2 regions of the Salinifilum aidingensis genome follow, and region 1 is predicted to be linked to the other one. Evidence: riboswitches for the same ligand, from Rfam matches in the RefSeq annotation. Region 1 holds a riboswitch; the other holds the start of a gene.
What was found. A riboswitch is a leader RNA that binds a small molecule or an ion and turns the genes downstream of it on or off. The one in region 1 is predicted to bind glycine.
Positions count from the first base shown of each region.

Region 2: linked by a shared signal. The riboswitch ahead of gcvH (glycine cleavage system protein GcvH) and the one ahead of gcvT (glycine cleavage system aminomethyltransferase GcvT) in region 1 are both predicted to bind glycine.

Region 1 is NZ_BAAGTH010000010.1:74-7,563, forward strand. Features, by position in the region: partial or broken gene ACYVJE_RS14270 (serine hydroxymethyltransferase) at 1-93, opposite strand, end outside; gene gcvT (glycine cleavage system aminomethyltransferase GcvT) at 156-1,259, opposite strand; glycine riboswitch at 1,388-1,485, opposite strand; glycine riboswitch at 1,486-1,579, opposite strand; gene ACYVJE_RS14280 (TetR/AcrR family transcriptional regulator) at 1,716-2,381, opposite strand; gene ACYVJE_RS14285 (acyl-CoA dehydrogenase family protein) at 2,508-3,686, shown strand; gene ACYVJE_RS14290 (hypothetical protein) at 3,868-4,023, shown strand; gene ACYVJE_RS14295 (potassium channel family protein) at 4,146-4,940, shown strand; gene ACYVJE_RS14300 (Tm-1-like ATP-binding domain-containing protein) at 5,003-6,256, shown strand; gene ACYVJE_RS14305 (phosphoenolpyruvate hydrolase family protein) at 6,327-7,163, shown strand; gene ACYVJE_RS14310 (SRPBCC family protein) at 7,192-7,490, shown strand, end outside.
Region 2 is NZ_BAAGTH010000005.1:203,518-211,007, forward strand. Features, by position in the region: gene ACYVJE_RS09425 (YidH family protein) at 1-241, shown strand, start outside; gene ACYVJE_RS09430 (DUF202 domain-containing protein) at 308-646, shown strand; gene ACYVJE_RS09435 (L-serine ammonia-lyase) at 684-2,039, opposite strand; gene gcvH (glycine cleavage system protein GcvH) at 2,385-2,753, opposite strand; glycine riboswitch at 2,816-2,910, opposite strand; glycine riboswitch at 2,911-3,010, opposite strand; gene ACYVJE_RS09445 (helix-turn-helix domain-containing protein) at 3,109-4,698, shown strand; gene ACYVJE_RS09450 (GNAT family N-acetyltransferase) at 4,720-5,313, opposite strand; gene ald (alanine dehydrogenase) at 5,664-6,779, shown strand; gene ACYVJE_RS09460 (ABC transporter ATP-binding protein) at 7,150-7,490, shown strand, end outside.

The DNA of each region.
Region 1 (7,490 bases):
GTTCTGCTGGCGACGCAACTCAGAACCCACCGCAGCAGCGACCTCCGGGTCGACCGCGGCAAGCTGGTCGTTGAACAGGTCCGGTGTGGACATTTGGTGTTGCCTCCTGTTTTCTGTCTGCGACGGCCGTGCGGATCGGTCGAACGGCGCGGTTGTCACGTGCCGCGGCGGTAGAACGGCAGTTCCACCACCTCCACCGGCAGCGACCTGCCGCGCACGTCCACGTTCAGCGCCGTGCCCGGTTGGCTGTGCGCGCGGTCCACATAGGCCATCGCGATCGGGTGCCCCAGAGTGGGGGAGGGCGCACCGCTGGTGACCTCGCCGATCTCGTTGCCCCCGGGGTCGAGCACGGAGTAGCCGTGCCGCGGCGCGCGCCGCTGATCGGTGCTCAGCCCCACCAGTGTCCGGTCGGTGGGAACTTCGGCGACCTTCGCCAGCGCGGCCTTGCCCACGAAGTCGTCGGGTTTGTCGAGCTTGACCACCCGGCCGAGATTGGCGTGGTACGGCGTCAACTCGGCGCTGAGCTCGTTGCCGTACAACGGCATACCCGCTTCCAGCCGCAACGTGTCCCGGCAGGACAGTCCGGCGGGCTTGAGGTCGTGGTCCGCGCCGGCCTCGGTGAGCGCCCGCCAGATCGGCTCGGCGTCCTCCGGCGCGGTGAACAGTTCGAAACCGTCCTCGCCGGTGTAACCGGTGCGGGCGAGCATGACCTCGCGACCAGCCACGGTGCTGTAGTACCCGGCGAAGTACTTGACGGTCGACAGGTCGGTGTCGGTCAGCGGCCCGAGGATCGCCGCCGCGTTCGGCCCCTGCAGCGCGATGAGCGCGTACTCGTGCGAGGTGTCGTGGAACTCGACCTCGAAGCCGGAGACGCGGTCGGCCAGCGCTTCGGAGACGGTGCCGGCGTTGGCGGCGTTGGCGACGACGAGGTACTCGTCCTCGCGCAGCCGGTAGACGATGAGGTCGTCGAGCACGCCGCCGTCGCTGTTGCAGATCATCGTGTAGCGCGCGCGGCCGGGCGTGATCGCCGAGGTGTTGGCCAGCAGGGCGTAGTCCATGGCCTCCGCGGCCTGCGGCCCGCGGATGTGGAGCTCACCCATGTGCGACAGGTCGAACAGGCCGGCGCTGTTGCGCACCGCGTTGTGCTCGGCGGTGTCACTGCTGTACCGCACCGGCATGTGCCAGCCGGCGAAGTCGGTGAACGTCGCACCCAGCTCCTCGTGGACCTGGTGCAGGGGCGTCTGCCTCGATGAGGTCATCGTGTCTGACTCCTCCTGGGGGCGGCGCCGGTCGGCGGTCGCGGGTCCGGAACTGCACGCAATCGGATCCTGCCAGCGTAGCCGGACCACTTCGATCGCCACCCGCGCGGTCGTACGCACGTCGGGCGATCTCCCCTGGAGTCATGGGCCTGAGAGTTTCACCGTCGCTGGACGGCTTGCACCGTGGGCGAGAAGCGGTCCGCTCCTGCTTTCCTCCCGTTCCGCCTCGTACCGTGCGGTAGGTGGTGCCTGAGAGTTTGCTGGGGAGTGCTTGCTCCTTCGGCGTCCCGACGGGCCGGGATCTCTCCCGCACGGAGTCAACGGCGCGGTATTCGGTTGTGCGGTCTGCTGTCCGCTGCTGTCCGGTTGTGGCCTGGTCAGAGCGTGACGCTACGGAGGACCCCGCGGGCAGTCAACCGCAACGCGAGGCTGATCTCACTCGGTTGCGCGTGCAGGTCAGCGCGGGGTGTGCGGCATCGCCGCTCCGCCCTCGCGCGCCGCTGCGGTGAGGGTGCGGTGGACCTCGCGCAGCCCGTCGATGAGCGCTCCGAGGGCGAGTTCGAAGCTGTCCGCGTCGATCTCGGTGTGCTGCGGCAGCAGGTGGGCGCGGTCGAGGTGGGGGAACCGCTCGTCGTAGACGCTCGCGTCGGCGGGGAAGCCCTCGGCGAACGAGGCCATGGCCGAGCCGACGACGAGGTACTTCGTCGACGCGCCGATCATCGTGGCGTACCGCTGCGGCCAGCCGGCGCGCACGAGGCCGCCGTGCACCCGGTCGGCGCGGCGCAGCGCGTTCTCCCGGCGGGCCGGTCCGCCGGCCAGGAACGGCACGAGGTTGGGGTGCGCGCGCAGGGCGGCGCGGTAGGACCGCGCCCACGTGCGCAGGCCGGTGGGCCAGTCGACCTCGAAGCCGGAGACGTCGACCTGGGCCATGACCTCGTCGGAGATCGTGTGCAGCAGGTCGTCCTTGTTCGGCACGTGGTTGTACAGCGACGCCGCGCGGACGTCGAGGCGCTCGGCCAGGCGGCGCATGGACAGCGCCTCGAGCCCCTCGGCGTCGATGATCTCGAGGCCGACCCGGGCGATGCGCTCGGTCGTCAGGCGGGGACGGCTCGGACGGGGCACGGTTTCTCCACGGTCGGGATGGGGTGGCCTGGGGTGGACGCCTCTTGCGAAGGCTGCGCGGCCGACTCTAGGCTGCCATAAAACTAACGTTGTTAGTTAGTAGCTCACGCGGAAGGGTGCAGGTCAATGGTCGACTTCTCGTTGTCCGATACCGAGCGCGACGTGCGCGACTGGGTGCGCCAGTTCGTCCAGCGCGAGCTCATGCCGCTGGAGCAGCAGGTGCTGCACCGGGAGCGCGCCGGTGAGCGGGGGCTGACCAAGCAGGAGCAGGCGGACCTGCGGAACAAGGCGCGCGAGGCGGGGTTCTGGGGCGTGCAGACCCCCGAGGAGTACGGCGGGATGGGCCTGCCGGCCGTGCTGACGGCGCTGATCCAGATCGAGCTGGGGCGCACGTTCGTGCCGTTCCAGTTCGGCGGTGACGCGGACAACATCCTCTACCGCGGCAACGAGGAGCAGCAGCGGCGCTACCTGCTGCCCACCATCGAAGGCACCCGGAAGTCCTGCTTCGCCATCACCGAGCCCGGTGCCGGATCGGACGCGAAGAACATCCGCACCACCGCCCGCAAGGAGGGCGGCGAGTGGGTGATCAACGGCGAGAAGACCTTCATCACCGGCGGCATCGACGCCGACTTCGCCATGGTGTTCGCCGTCACCGACAAGTCCAAGGGCGCCGACGGCGGAGTGACCTGCTTCCTCGTCGACCGCGACATGGGCTGGACCTCCGAACCCATCGACATCATGGGCGAGTGGGAGCGCCAACCCGCCTCGCTGGTGTTCGACGAGGTGCGCGTGCCCGAGGAGAACGTGCTCGGCGAGGTCGGTCAGGGCTTCCAGCTCGCGATGCAGTGGATCGGCCGCGGGCGCTACATGCTGCCCGCGCACGCGCTCGGCGCCTGCGAGCGGCTCGTCGGGATGGCCACCGAGTACGCCAACAACCGCCAGACCTTCGGCGCGCCCATCGCCGACCGGCAGGCCATCCAGTGGATGATCGCCGACTCGGCCGTGGAGATCGAGGCGCTGCGGTGGCTCGTGCTGCAAGCGGCCTGGCAGGTCGACCAGGGGATGGACTCGCGGCACGCGCAGTCCATGGCCAAGCTCTACGGCGGGACCCGCGCCAACGAGATCGTCGACCGCGTGATGCAGATCCACGGCGGCATGGGCTACACCCGCGAGCTGCCGGTCGAGCGCTGGTTCCGCGACCTGCGGTTGCTGCGCATCTTCGAGGGCACCGACGAGATCCAGCGCCGCACCATCGCCCGCAACATCCTCAAGGGGCACAGCTCGGTCAGCGGGGTGCTCGGCTGAGGTCCCCGCGCTGGATCCTGCCCCGGGCCCCCGCGCCGGGGCCTGCCGCGCGCGGTGTCGTCCCCGCGATCACCTCGGTAGGCTGGTGGACGCCTGATCCCCAGGCGACGCGCCGGTCTGCCGTTCGACGGGCAGGACTTCGGCGGACAGGCCGCGTGCTGAGGACCGACCAGGAGCGGACATGTCGCTGATGAAGAAGATCGTCGGACTCGCCAGCAGCCCCCAGGGGCGCCGGGCGATCCGGCAGGCGAAGAAGTACGCCCAGGACCCCAAGACCCGGGCCAAGATCGACGAGGCGAAGAACAAGCTGCTCAAGGGCAACAAGCCGAGCCGGTGACGCCCTGCGGCCCGCCGTTCCCCGCGGATCGGCGGGCCGTTCTTCCGCGCGCGGGCAGCGCGGACGTGACCGGTGCCGCGGCCGTGTTCCCGGGCGCTTCCGGGCACGGCACCATGGGCACGATGTCATCCGAGACCGTGCGCTCCGAGAACGCGGGGAGCGCCGCTCCTCCACCGCTGGTGAAGTGGGAGCAGCGCACCGAGTGGCCGCTCATCGCGCTGTACGCGTGGACGGTGCTCGAACCCGGCATGCAGCCGGGCGTGCGCCGCGGCGTCGGAGTGGCCATGTGGGTCACGTGGGGCGCGTTCGCCGTGGACTACGCCGTGCGCCTCGCCCTGGCCAGGCAGCGCGGCCGGTTCGTGCTGCACAACCTGTTCGACCTGGTGGTCATCCTCGTCCCGGTGCTGCGCCAGCTGCGCGTGCTGCGGCTGGTGACGGTGCTGGTGCTGATGAACCGCAGGATCCAGGCGCGGGTGCGCGGGCAGGTCGTGCTGTACGTCTCCGGCGCGACCGCGCTGCTCGGCGTCTCGGCCGCCCTCGCCGTGCTGGACGCCGAACGCGGCGCCGGCGAGGCCACGATCACGAGCTTCGCGGATGCGCTGTGGTGGACCATGGCGACGATCACCACGGTCGGCTACGGCGACTACTACCCCGTGACCGGGCAGGGCAAGCTCATCGCCGTGGGGTTGATGCTCGCGGGCATCGCCCTGCTCGGCGTCGTCACCGGCAGCATCGCCTCCTGGTTCGTGGAGAAGTTCGGCGGTGTGGAGAACTCCGTCGAGCGCGCCGGCCGGGCCACGGCCGACAGCGCCGCGGAGGCCGAACGGCTGTGCGGCGAGGTCGCCTCCCTCAAGGCCGAGATCATCGCGCTGCGCGCGCAGCTGCCCGCCGTCCCGGACGAGGGCCGGTCGCCGTGAGCCGCTGACGCGGCGGACGCGCGCCTCTGGGCAGAGCAGGCGCTGCCGCAGTAGCATCCGCGATGATCACGCAGCCGTGTACGGAGGGCGCCGTGACCGGAGGGCACCGCACGCCGAGGGCCTACGTGGTGGGCACGTTCGACACGAAGGGGGACGATCTGCGCTACGTGGCGGAGCTGCTCGCCCCGCACTGCGCCGTGACCACCGTCGACGTCGGCACCGGCCCCGCTGCGCGGAGCGCGGCACCGGACGTCCCCGCCCGGGACGTCGCCGCGCACCACCCCGAGGGGGCGGACGCGGTGTTCACCGCCGACCGCGGCACGGCGGTGGCCGCCATGGCCGTCGCGCTCGAGCGCTTCCTGGCCGAGCGGCCGGCGGACGGGGTGCTCGGCCTCGGCGGCTCCGGCGGCACCGCGCTGATCTCCCGCGGTCTGCGCGCCCTCCCGGTGGGCGTGCCGAAGATGATCGTGTCCACAGTGGCATCCGGTGACACCTCCTCCTACGTGGACTCCTCGGACCTGGTGCTGTTCCCCTCGGTGACCGACGTCGCCGGGCTGAACCGCATCTCCCGCCGCGTGCTCGGCAACGCCGCGCACGCGCTGCTCGGCGCGCTCACGCACGAGGTCCCCGAAGCCGAGCACGAACCCGCGCTCGCGCTGAGCATGTTCGGCGTGACCACCCCGTGCGTGACCGCCGTCGCCGACAGGATGCGCGCCACCCACGACCCGCTGGTCTTCCACGCCACCGGGACGGGCGGGCGGGCCATGGAGAAGCTCGTCGACGACGGCTACGTCGAAGCGGTCGTCGACATCACCACCACCGAGATCGCCGATCTGCTCGTCGGCGGTGTGATGAGCGCCGGCGAGCAGCGCCTCGACGCGATCGCGCGCACCCGGGTGCCCTACGTCGGCTCGTGCGGTGCGCTGGACATGGTGAACTTCGGTGCGCGCGGCACCGTGCCGGAGGAGTTCCGCGACCGGTTGCTGTACGAGCACAACCCGCAGGTGACGCTGATGCGCACCACCGCCGAGGAGTGCGAGCGCATCGGCGAGTTCCTCGCCGGCAAGATCAACGCCTGCGCGGGGCCCGTGCGGTTCCTGCTGCCCGAGGGCGGGGTGTCCCTGCTGGACTCCCCCGGTGCCGCGTTCCGCGATGCCGCCGCCGACGAGCGGCTGTTCGGCGCGATCGAGCGGAACGTGCGCGACGCCGAGCGGGTGCGGCGCGTGCCGCACAACATCAACGACGCGGAGTTCACCGACGCCGTGGTGGCCGCCGCGGCGGAAGTGGGCATCGGTACCGCTCCGCGGTCGTCGTGAACGGCCGAGGCACCGGCCCGCGCGGGGACGGCCCCCGGGGGATGACCCGTACACGGGGAGGGAAGGGGATATGACGAAGCGTGTCGAACGCCCGGAACTGCTGTCCCGGCTGCGCGGCAAGGTCGACCGCGGCGAGCCGGTCGTCGGCGGCGGCGCGGGCACCGGCCTGTCCGCCAAGGCCGAGGAGAGCGGCGGCATCGACCTGATCGTGCTGTACAACTCGGGGCGCTACCGCATGGCCGGGCGCGGCTCGCTGGCCGGGCTGCTGGCCTACGGCAACGCCAACGACATCGTCGTGGAGATGGCGCGGGAAGTGCTGCCGGTCGTGCGCAGCACCCCCGTGCTCGCCGGTGTCAACGGGACCGACCCGTTCCTCATGCCCGAGCGCTTCCTCGGCCAACTCGCCGACCTCGGCTTCTCCGGTGTTCAGAACTTCCCCACGGTGGGGCTCATCGACGGCACGTTCCGGACCAACCTCGAGGAGACCGGCATGAGCTACGACCGCGAGGTCGAGCTCATCGCCACGGCGCACGAGGCCGGCCTGCTGACCACGCCGTACGTGTTCTCCGCCGCGGACGCGCGCGAGATGACCCGCGCCGGCGCCGACGTCGTCGTCTGCCACATGGGGCTGACCACCGGCGGCAGCATCGGTGCGGAGACCGCGCGCACCCTCGACGACTGCGTCGCCGACATCGACGCCTGGGCGCGCGCGGCCCGGCAGGTGCGCGAGGACGTGATCGTGCTCTGCCACGGCGGCCCGATCTCCGAGCCGGAGGACGCCGCGTACGTGCTGGCGGCGACCAGCGGTTGCCACGGCTTCTTCGGCGCCTCGAGCATGGAGCGGTTGCCCGCGGAGAAGGCGATCGCCGAGACGACCCGGTCCTTCACCCGCCGGAGCGGCGAGTAGCTCCGGCCCGATCCGAGGAGGAAACCCCATGGCGCGTTCGTACGCCAGTGCCACCGTCGACGCCCCGGCCGACGCGGTGTGGCGGGTGGTGCGCGACTTCGACGGGCTGCCGCAGTGGCACCCGGCGATCGCGACCAGCCACATCGAGGACGGCAGGCCCGCCGACGCGGTCGGCTGCGTCCGCCACCTGACGATGCCCGACGGGTCCGTCGTCCGGGAACGGCTGGTGGACCTCGACGACGTGGCGCGCTCCTACACCTACGAGATCGTCGAGGGGCCGTTCCCGGTGCGGAAGTACCGCGCGACCCTGCACCTCGCCCCCGTCAC
Region 2 (7,490 bases), on a different contig from region 1:
GGAAGCCCTCAACGTCGTACCGCACTCACCCGCGAGTCCACTGCGGACGATCCTCGCGGTGCTCCTCGTGGCGGGCGGGGTGGCCTGCGCCGGTGGGGCGTTCCACCGCTGGTTCGCCACCGAGCGGGCGCTGCGCGCGGGGCGCACCCTGCCCGCCCCGCGGCTCGGGCCCGTGCTCGGTTACGGCCTCGTCGCGGCCGGTGTGCTCGCCTGCGTGCTCATGTTCCTGCCCGGCGTCTGAGATGCGCACCGCGAGGGAACGGACACCCGACGCGGAGAGGGCGCCCGCCGCGGAGGGAGCACCGCGATGACGGCGAACGGACCGCGCCCCCGGCAGCCCTGGGACCCCGGGCTGCAGACCGAGCGCACCGCCCTGGCCTGGCTGCGCACCACGCTGGCGTTCACCGTGGGCGTCCTCGTGCTGCTGCGGCTGCTCGCCTGGCACAGCGTGCTCGCCGCGGCCGTCTGCGCGGTGGTGCTCGTGCCGCTGGCCGCGGGCAGCACGTGGCTGACCTGGCGCCGGAACCTGCAGGAGGAGCGCCGGTTGCACGCCGCCCGCCCGCTGCCCGGTGCGGGGCTGCACGCGGCGGTCACCGCGGCGGTGGTGCTCACCGGCGCCGCTGCCCTGCTGTACATCGTGCTCTGAGAGCCCGTGCGCGACCTCCTCCGTTGCGAGCGGGCCTTCAGCACTCGATGACGTTGACCGCGAGGCCGCCCCGCGCCGTCTCCTTGTACTTGTCCTTCATGTCGCGCCCGGTGTTGCGCATCGTCTTGATCGCCTTGTCCAGGGACACGAAGTGCGTGCCGTTGCCGCGCAGCGCCATGCGCGCCGCCGTGATCGCCTTGACCGAAGCGACCGCGTTGCGCTCGATGCACGGGATCTGCACGAGCCCGCCGATCGGGTCGCAGGTCAGCCCGAGGTTGTGCTCGACGGCGATCTCGGCGGCGTTCTCCACCTGCGCCGGGGTGCCGCCGAGGACCTCGGTCAGCCCGGCGGCGGCCATGGAGCAGGCCGAGCCGACCTCGCCCTGGCAGCCCACCTCGGCACCGGAGATCGACGCGTTCTCCTTGAACAGCGCGCCGATGGCGCCCGCGGTGAGCAGGAAGCGCACGATGCCGTCCTCGTCGGCACCGCGGACGAACCGCGCGTAGTAGTGCAGCACGGCGGGCACGATCCCCGCCGCGCCGTTGGTCGGCGCGGTCACCACGCGGCCGCCGGCCGCGTTCTCCTCGTTGACCGCCAGCGCGTACAGCCCCGCCCACTCGGTCGGGTCGTCCTCGTCGGACAGCTTCGCCCGCAGGTCCGCCGCGCGGCGGCGCACCTTCAGCCCGCCGGGCAGGTGGCCGGTGGCGCGGCACCCGTTGTCGACGCACTCGCGCATCACGTGCCAGATGTGCAGCAGGCCGTCGCGCACCTCCTCCGGGCTGCGCCAGGACATCTCGTTGGCGCGCATCACCTCGCTGATCGGCAGCCCCAGCTCGACGGCCGTGTGCAGCAGTTGCTCGCCGCTGTGGAACGGCAGCCGCACGGCGGTCGCGTCCGGGGCGATGCGGTCGGTGCCGCTGGCCTGCTCGTCGACGACGAAACCGCCGCCCACGGAGTAGTAGTCGGCGCTGGCCAGCTCCGCACCGGAGGAGTCGGTGGCGGAGAACCGCATGCCGTTGGGGTGCACCGGCAGCGATTTCTGCCGGTGCAGCACCAGGTCGTCGTCCACCGGGAACGGGATCTCGCGGGAACCGGCCAGCCGCAGACTGCCGCTCTGCCGGATCTCCGCCGCGCGCTCGCCGCCGACGGCCGGGTCGGCCGTTTCGGGGGCGTTGCCCTCCAGGCCGAGCAGCACCGCGTTCGGGCTGCCGTGGCCGGTTCCGGTGGCGCCGAGCGATCCGAACAATTCGGCCCGCACCCGCGCGACCGCGGGCAGCGCGCCGTCCCGCTCCAGCCGTTCGGCGAACATGCGGGCAGCTCTCATCGGGCCGACGGTGTGCGAACTCGACGGTCCGATTCCCACGGAGAAGAGGTCGAAGACGCTGATCGCCATTGATCGGTCCCCCTGTTGTGCTGTCAGGCCGCGGGACCGCGCCCTGCCAGCGACCGCGGTGTCGTCTCACTGGTCATTCCCGTGCAGCGGCACCGCGGTGAACGCGGGCGGGAACGGTGCACCGGCGGCCGGTGGGCTCGTCGCTCCGGGCGGCCGGCCGCCCGGACTCCCTCAGGATCCAAGATCCTGTTCCGCAACCTCGCACACCTGCTGTGCGGGGAGCGTGGCGCCTCGCGGGGCAGCGTCCGCCCCTTTCGGAGGGGACTCCGCCACGCCGCTCTCCACCGCCTCGCGGCGCATCCACGCTGAACCCCGCGCACAACGGAGGAGGTTCCGGAACAGGCCCTAACCGATGAGCTGCTGGTACTCCTCGGCGGTGAGCACCTTGCCCATCTCGGTGACGCGCACCTCCAGCAGCCACCCCTGACCGTACGGGTCCGAGTTGACGATCGCAGGATCGTCGACCACGGCCTCGTTGACGGCGGTGACCTCCCCGGTCGCCGGCGCGTAGAGGTCGCTCACCGATTTCGTGGATTCGAGCTCGCCGCAGGACTGCCCCGCCTCGATCTGCTCCCCGACCTCGGGCAGCTGGACGTAGACGATGTCGCCGAGGGCGTCGGCGGCGTGCTGGGTGATGCCGATCCGGGTGATCTCACCGGAGTCGGAGAGCCACTCGTGCTCCTCGGTGTAGTGCAGTTCGCTCGGCAACGTCATGTCGGGAGGCTCCGTCCGTTCGTCGTCCGGGCAGGCCGCGGTCAGTGCACTGCCCGGGATGGGCCTCCCCCTCTGTTGCGGAACCTGAGAGCTTCGCCGCGTGCGCGACTTGCACCGTGGGTGCGGCACCTGCGGTGATGCCGCTTTCCAGAGTCACCTCCTCCGAGCGGTCACTGGGCCTGAGAGTTTGCGGGGAGTCTTGCTCCTTCGGCGCCCCGGTGCCCAGGGGCACTCGGGGTCTCTCCCGCTCGGGATCATCGGCTTATGCGATTGTCGGTGTGGTCACGATAAACGGACGCAGCGGGCTGTCAACACGCCCCACCGCACCACCGGCCGCGCACCAGTGAGGCAGCTCATGTTGGAACTCCCCGCGCTCGTCCAGCGGGTGGGCCCGACTTTGCTGCGCGCAGCGGTTCTGCCGGACGCGACCCCGTGCGTGGGCGACGTCGTCGTCGCTGAGGCCGACATCACGATCACCGAAGGTGATCTGGTTCTCGGTGTGGCGTGCCACGACCGCAGCGAGGCGCTCGACCTCGTCGCCGAGTGCGCCGAGCGGGGTGCGGCCGGTCTGCTGTGCAAGGCGCCGTGGCCCGACGAGGAACCGGTGCGCGCGGCCGCGCGGGAGGCCGGACTCGCGCTCGTGGAAGTGCTGCCCGGCACCTCGTGGGCGCAACTGGTGTGGCTGGTGCGCGCCGCGCTGGCGGAGGCCGGCGGCCGCCGGGAGGAGCCGGAGGTGCCCGCGGCCGGCGGCTCCGCGCGGGAGTTCACCGGGCTGCCGGGCCTGGGGGACCTGTTCCGCGTGGCCGACGCGGTCGCCGATGTCGTCGACGCACCGGTCACGATCGAGGACGCGCACTCGCAGGTGCTGGCGCACTCGGCGCGGCAGGACCGGATCGACCCGGCGCGCGTGTCGACGATCATGGGGCGGCGCCAGCCGGACGAGGTGCTGGCCAAGTTCCGCGCCCGCGGCACGTTCCGGCAGCTGAGCAAGTCCGGCTCGGCCGTGTTCGTGCCCGCGCAGCAGGACGGCACGCTGCCGCGGCTGGTGGTGCCCATCCGGATGGGCGGCGAGCTGCTGGGGTCGATGTGGGCCGTGGTGCCGGAGGAGGTCTCCGAGGAGCGCGCCACCGCCTTCGCCGACACCGCCCCGCTCGTGGCGCTGCGCCTGCTGCGCTGGCGCGCGGTCTCCGACGCGGAGCGGCAGCGCTCGGCCGAGCAGGTGCGCCTGCTGCTGCAGGGAGGCGAGGGCTGGCGCGCGGCCGCCACGGAGCTGGCCGTGTCGAACGAGCCGCACCGGGTGGTGGCGATCGAGGTGCCCGCCCCGGAGGGGCCGGACGAGGGGCACCGGCTGGGCATCTGGGAGTGGATCACCCGCGGGATCGGGCCGCACCCGCTGGTCACGGAGATCGGCAACCTGCTGTACGCGGTGGTTCCGGACCGTTCCGGTCCCGGCGGGTGGCGCACGCTGCGGGAGGCGCTGGCCGGGTGGGACATCGACCCGCGTCCGCTCATCGGCGTGGGCACGGCCGTCGGCGTCGCCGATCTCGCCGCCTCCCGCGGGCAGGCCGACGAGCTCGTGGGACTGTCCCGCGGCGGGCTCACCCGCTCGCGGGTGGTGGTGTACGAGGAGCACTGGCCAGCGCTGGTGCTGTCGCGGATGGCCGGGGCCGCCACGGACGCGGGCGTGGGCGCGCTGGGGCCGCTCGCGGCGTTGCGCGAGCACGACCGGCGGCACGGCTCGGACTACGTGGCCACGTTGCACGCCTGGCTGCGGCACCCGGCCGAGCCGCGGCGGGCCAGCCGCGAGCTGCGGGTGCACCCGAACACCTTCCGGTACCGGATGCGGCGGGTCGAGGAGGTCCTGCAGCTCGACCTGGACGACCCGGACGTGCGCGCGGCGCTGCTCGTCCAGCTGCTCGCCGGCGCGTGGGCCCAGCACGACTGAGCGCCCGCTGACCTCCCGCGCTCACGGGGGCAGGTCCGCGAGGAACCCCTCCGCGACCGGGCGGTCGGCGAGGACGCGGCGCCCGTTGCGGTCGTGGCCGGCGAAGGCCAGCCCCGCCTTCTCCGCGACGCGTTCGGACGCCCGGTTGGCGGGTTCCATCCGCGCGATCACCGGTGTCCCGCGGTCGGCGCGGTGCGCTGCGCCGACCGCGTGCCGCGCGAGGGCCGAGGCCCACCCGCGCCCCCACCGGTCCGGGGCGAACCGGTAGTACAGGTTGAACACCCGCGCCGATCCGGCCGCCAGGTACCGCGCGCCGCCGAAACCGGCGATGCTCCCGGGGTCTCCCCCTCCGGGGTTCCCCCGCGCACCCACCTCTCCCGGCGCACCGGTCCCTCCCGGAACATCCGGGGAGGCCGTCACCGTCCAGTAACCGATGCCGCAGCGCCGCCAGTCGTCGATCCACTCCTCCAGCAGGGCTCGGCCCTCCTCGCGGTCGCGCAGCGGCCCGCGCGGGTTGTGCCGGTTCGTCCGCGGGTCGCCGTGGATGGCGAGGAGGGCTTCCAGGTCGGACGGGCGCGGCGGCCGGACGCGGAACCCTCGGCCTGCTTCTGCCATCGTCACCCTCCTCGAGCGCTTCGCGCGGACGCGCCCCGCGGACGCGCGGCCTCCCCCGATCATGCCCCACACCGCTCTTGCGCAGGTGTTCCGCGCTGGAGGTGCGCAGCGGAGCGCGTGCCCCCGGTCCCCACGAGGACCGCAACCGGGTGCACCGGCCGCTCGGCGGACCGGTACCGGCGGTCCGCGCTCCTCTTCGACGTCATCGCCCGTTCGGGCCCACATCTCCTTGCGCAGGCGTTTTGTGCTGACGGCACAAACGGAGGTGGGCACGCTCATCGTGTGGGAATGATGCGTCGCCCAGCGGTGCGACGGATCGTGACACGCGACACCGAGGGAAAGGATCGACCGTGCGCATCGCTGTACCGCGCGAGATCAAGAACAACGAGTACCGGGTCGCGCTCACCCCGGCGGGTGTGCACGAGCTGACCACCCGCGGGCACGAGGTCTTCGTGGAGGCCGAGGCGGGGGCGGGCTCGTCCATCCCGGACGACGACTTCCTGGCCGCGGGCGCGAAGGTGCTGCGGCAGCACGAGGACGTCTGGTCGGAGGGCGAGCTCGTCCTCAAGGTCAAGGAGCCGATCCCGGAGGAGTACCCGCACCTGCGGCGGGACCAGGTGCTGTTCACCTACCTGCACCTGGCCGCGTCGGAGGAGCTCACCCGGGCGGTGCTGACCGCGGGCGTCACCGGCATCGCCTACGAGACCGTGCAGCTGGCCGACGGCACCCTGCCCCTGCTCGCCCCCATGAGCGAGGTGGCCGGGCGCCTCGCGCCGCAGGTCGGCGCGCACTCGCTGATGCGGCCGAGCGGCGGGCGCGGCATGCTGCCCAGCGGCGTGCCGGGCGTCCCGCCGGCCCGCGTGGTCGTCATCGGCGGCGGGGTCGCCGGGCTCAACGCCGCGCGCATCGCCCTCGGCATGGGCGCGGACGTGCAACTGCTGGACACCAACGTCGCCAAGCTGCGCGAGATCGACAGGGCGTTCGGCGGCCGGATCACGACGGTGGCCTCCAACCGCTACGCCGTGGAGCAGGCGGTGCGCGAGGCGGACCTGGTCATCGGCGCCGTGCTCATCCCGGGGGCGAAGGCGCCGAAGCTCGTGTCCAACGAGCTCGTGGCGGCGATGAAACCGGGCAGCGTGCTCGTGGACATCGCCATCGACCAGGGCGGCTGCTTCGCCGATTCGCACCCGACGACGCACGACGAGCCGACCTACCGGGTGCACGACTCGGTGTTCTACTGCGTGGCGAACATGCCGGGCGCGGTGCCGAACACCTCCACGCACGCGCTGACCAACGTCACCCTGCCGTACGTGCTGCGCGTGGCCGACCAGGGATGGCGGCAGGCCTGCCTGGAGGACGCGGCGCTGGCCGACGGGCTCAACGCCCACGACGGCGTGCTGACGAACGAGGCGGTGGGAACGGCCCACGGGATCGCCGCGACGGCGGTGGGCGACGTGCTCGAGTAGGGGCCCGCCGGGCCAGCGGGTGCGCACCGCAGGGCACCACCGGCACCGGGTGATGTCGCCCCTCCGGCAGTTGCGGAGGGAACACGCGGGGAACGAAGAGGGCGGCCCGCTCAACCGGCCTGGGGGTCACCGGGAGCGGGCCGCCACCACTCAGTGTAGGTCACGTGGCGGCGTTTGCCGAGAATCAGCAACCGCTCGGGGGCGTGATTTTGCTCCAGAATCGATACAGGTTCTATCGGGTGAAAACGCGCCCCCTCCCGTGAGGCGCACGTCACACCCCGGCGCCACCCGCCGGGAACTCCGCGGCGGTCCGGCAGGATGGGCACCGGCCCGCACCGCTGCGCGGGCCGGTCCGGACAAGGAGGGGCGTGTGCACGACAACAGCGGCCGGATCGTGGTGCAGGGACTCACGAAGAGCTTCGGTCCGATCCACGCGGTGCACGACCTGAGCTTCGCCGTCCGCCCCGGCCTCGTGACCGGCTTCCTCGGGCCGAACGGCTCCGGCAAGACCACGACGCTGCGCATGATCCTCGGCCTGGTCAACCCGACCGGGGGTACCGCAACCGTGAACGGGCTGCCCTTCCACCGGCTGCCGCGGCCCGCCTCGGTCGTCGGCGCGGTGCTCGACGCGCAGAGCTTCCACCCCGGGCGCACCGCGCTCGACCACCTGCGCTGCTACGCCGCCGCCATGGGCGTCCCGGACGAGCAGGC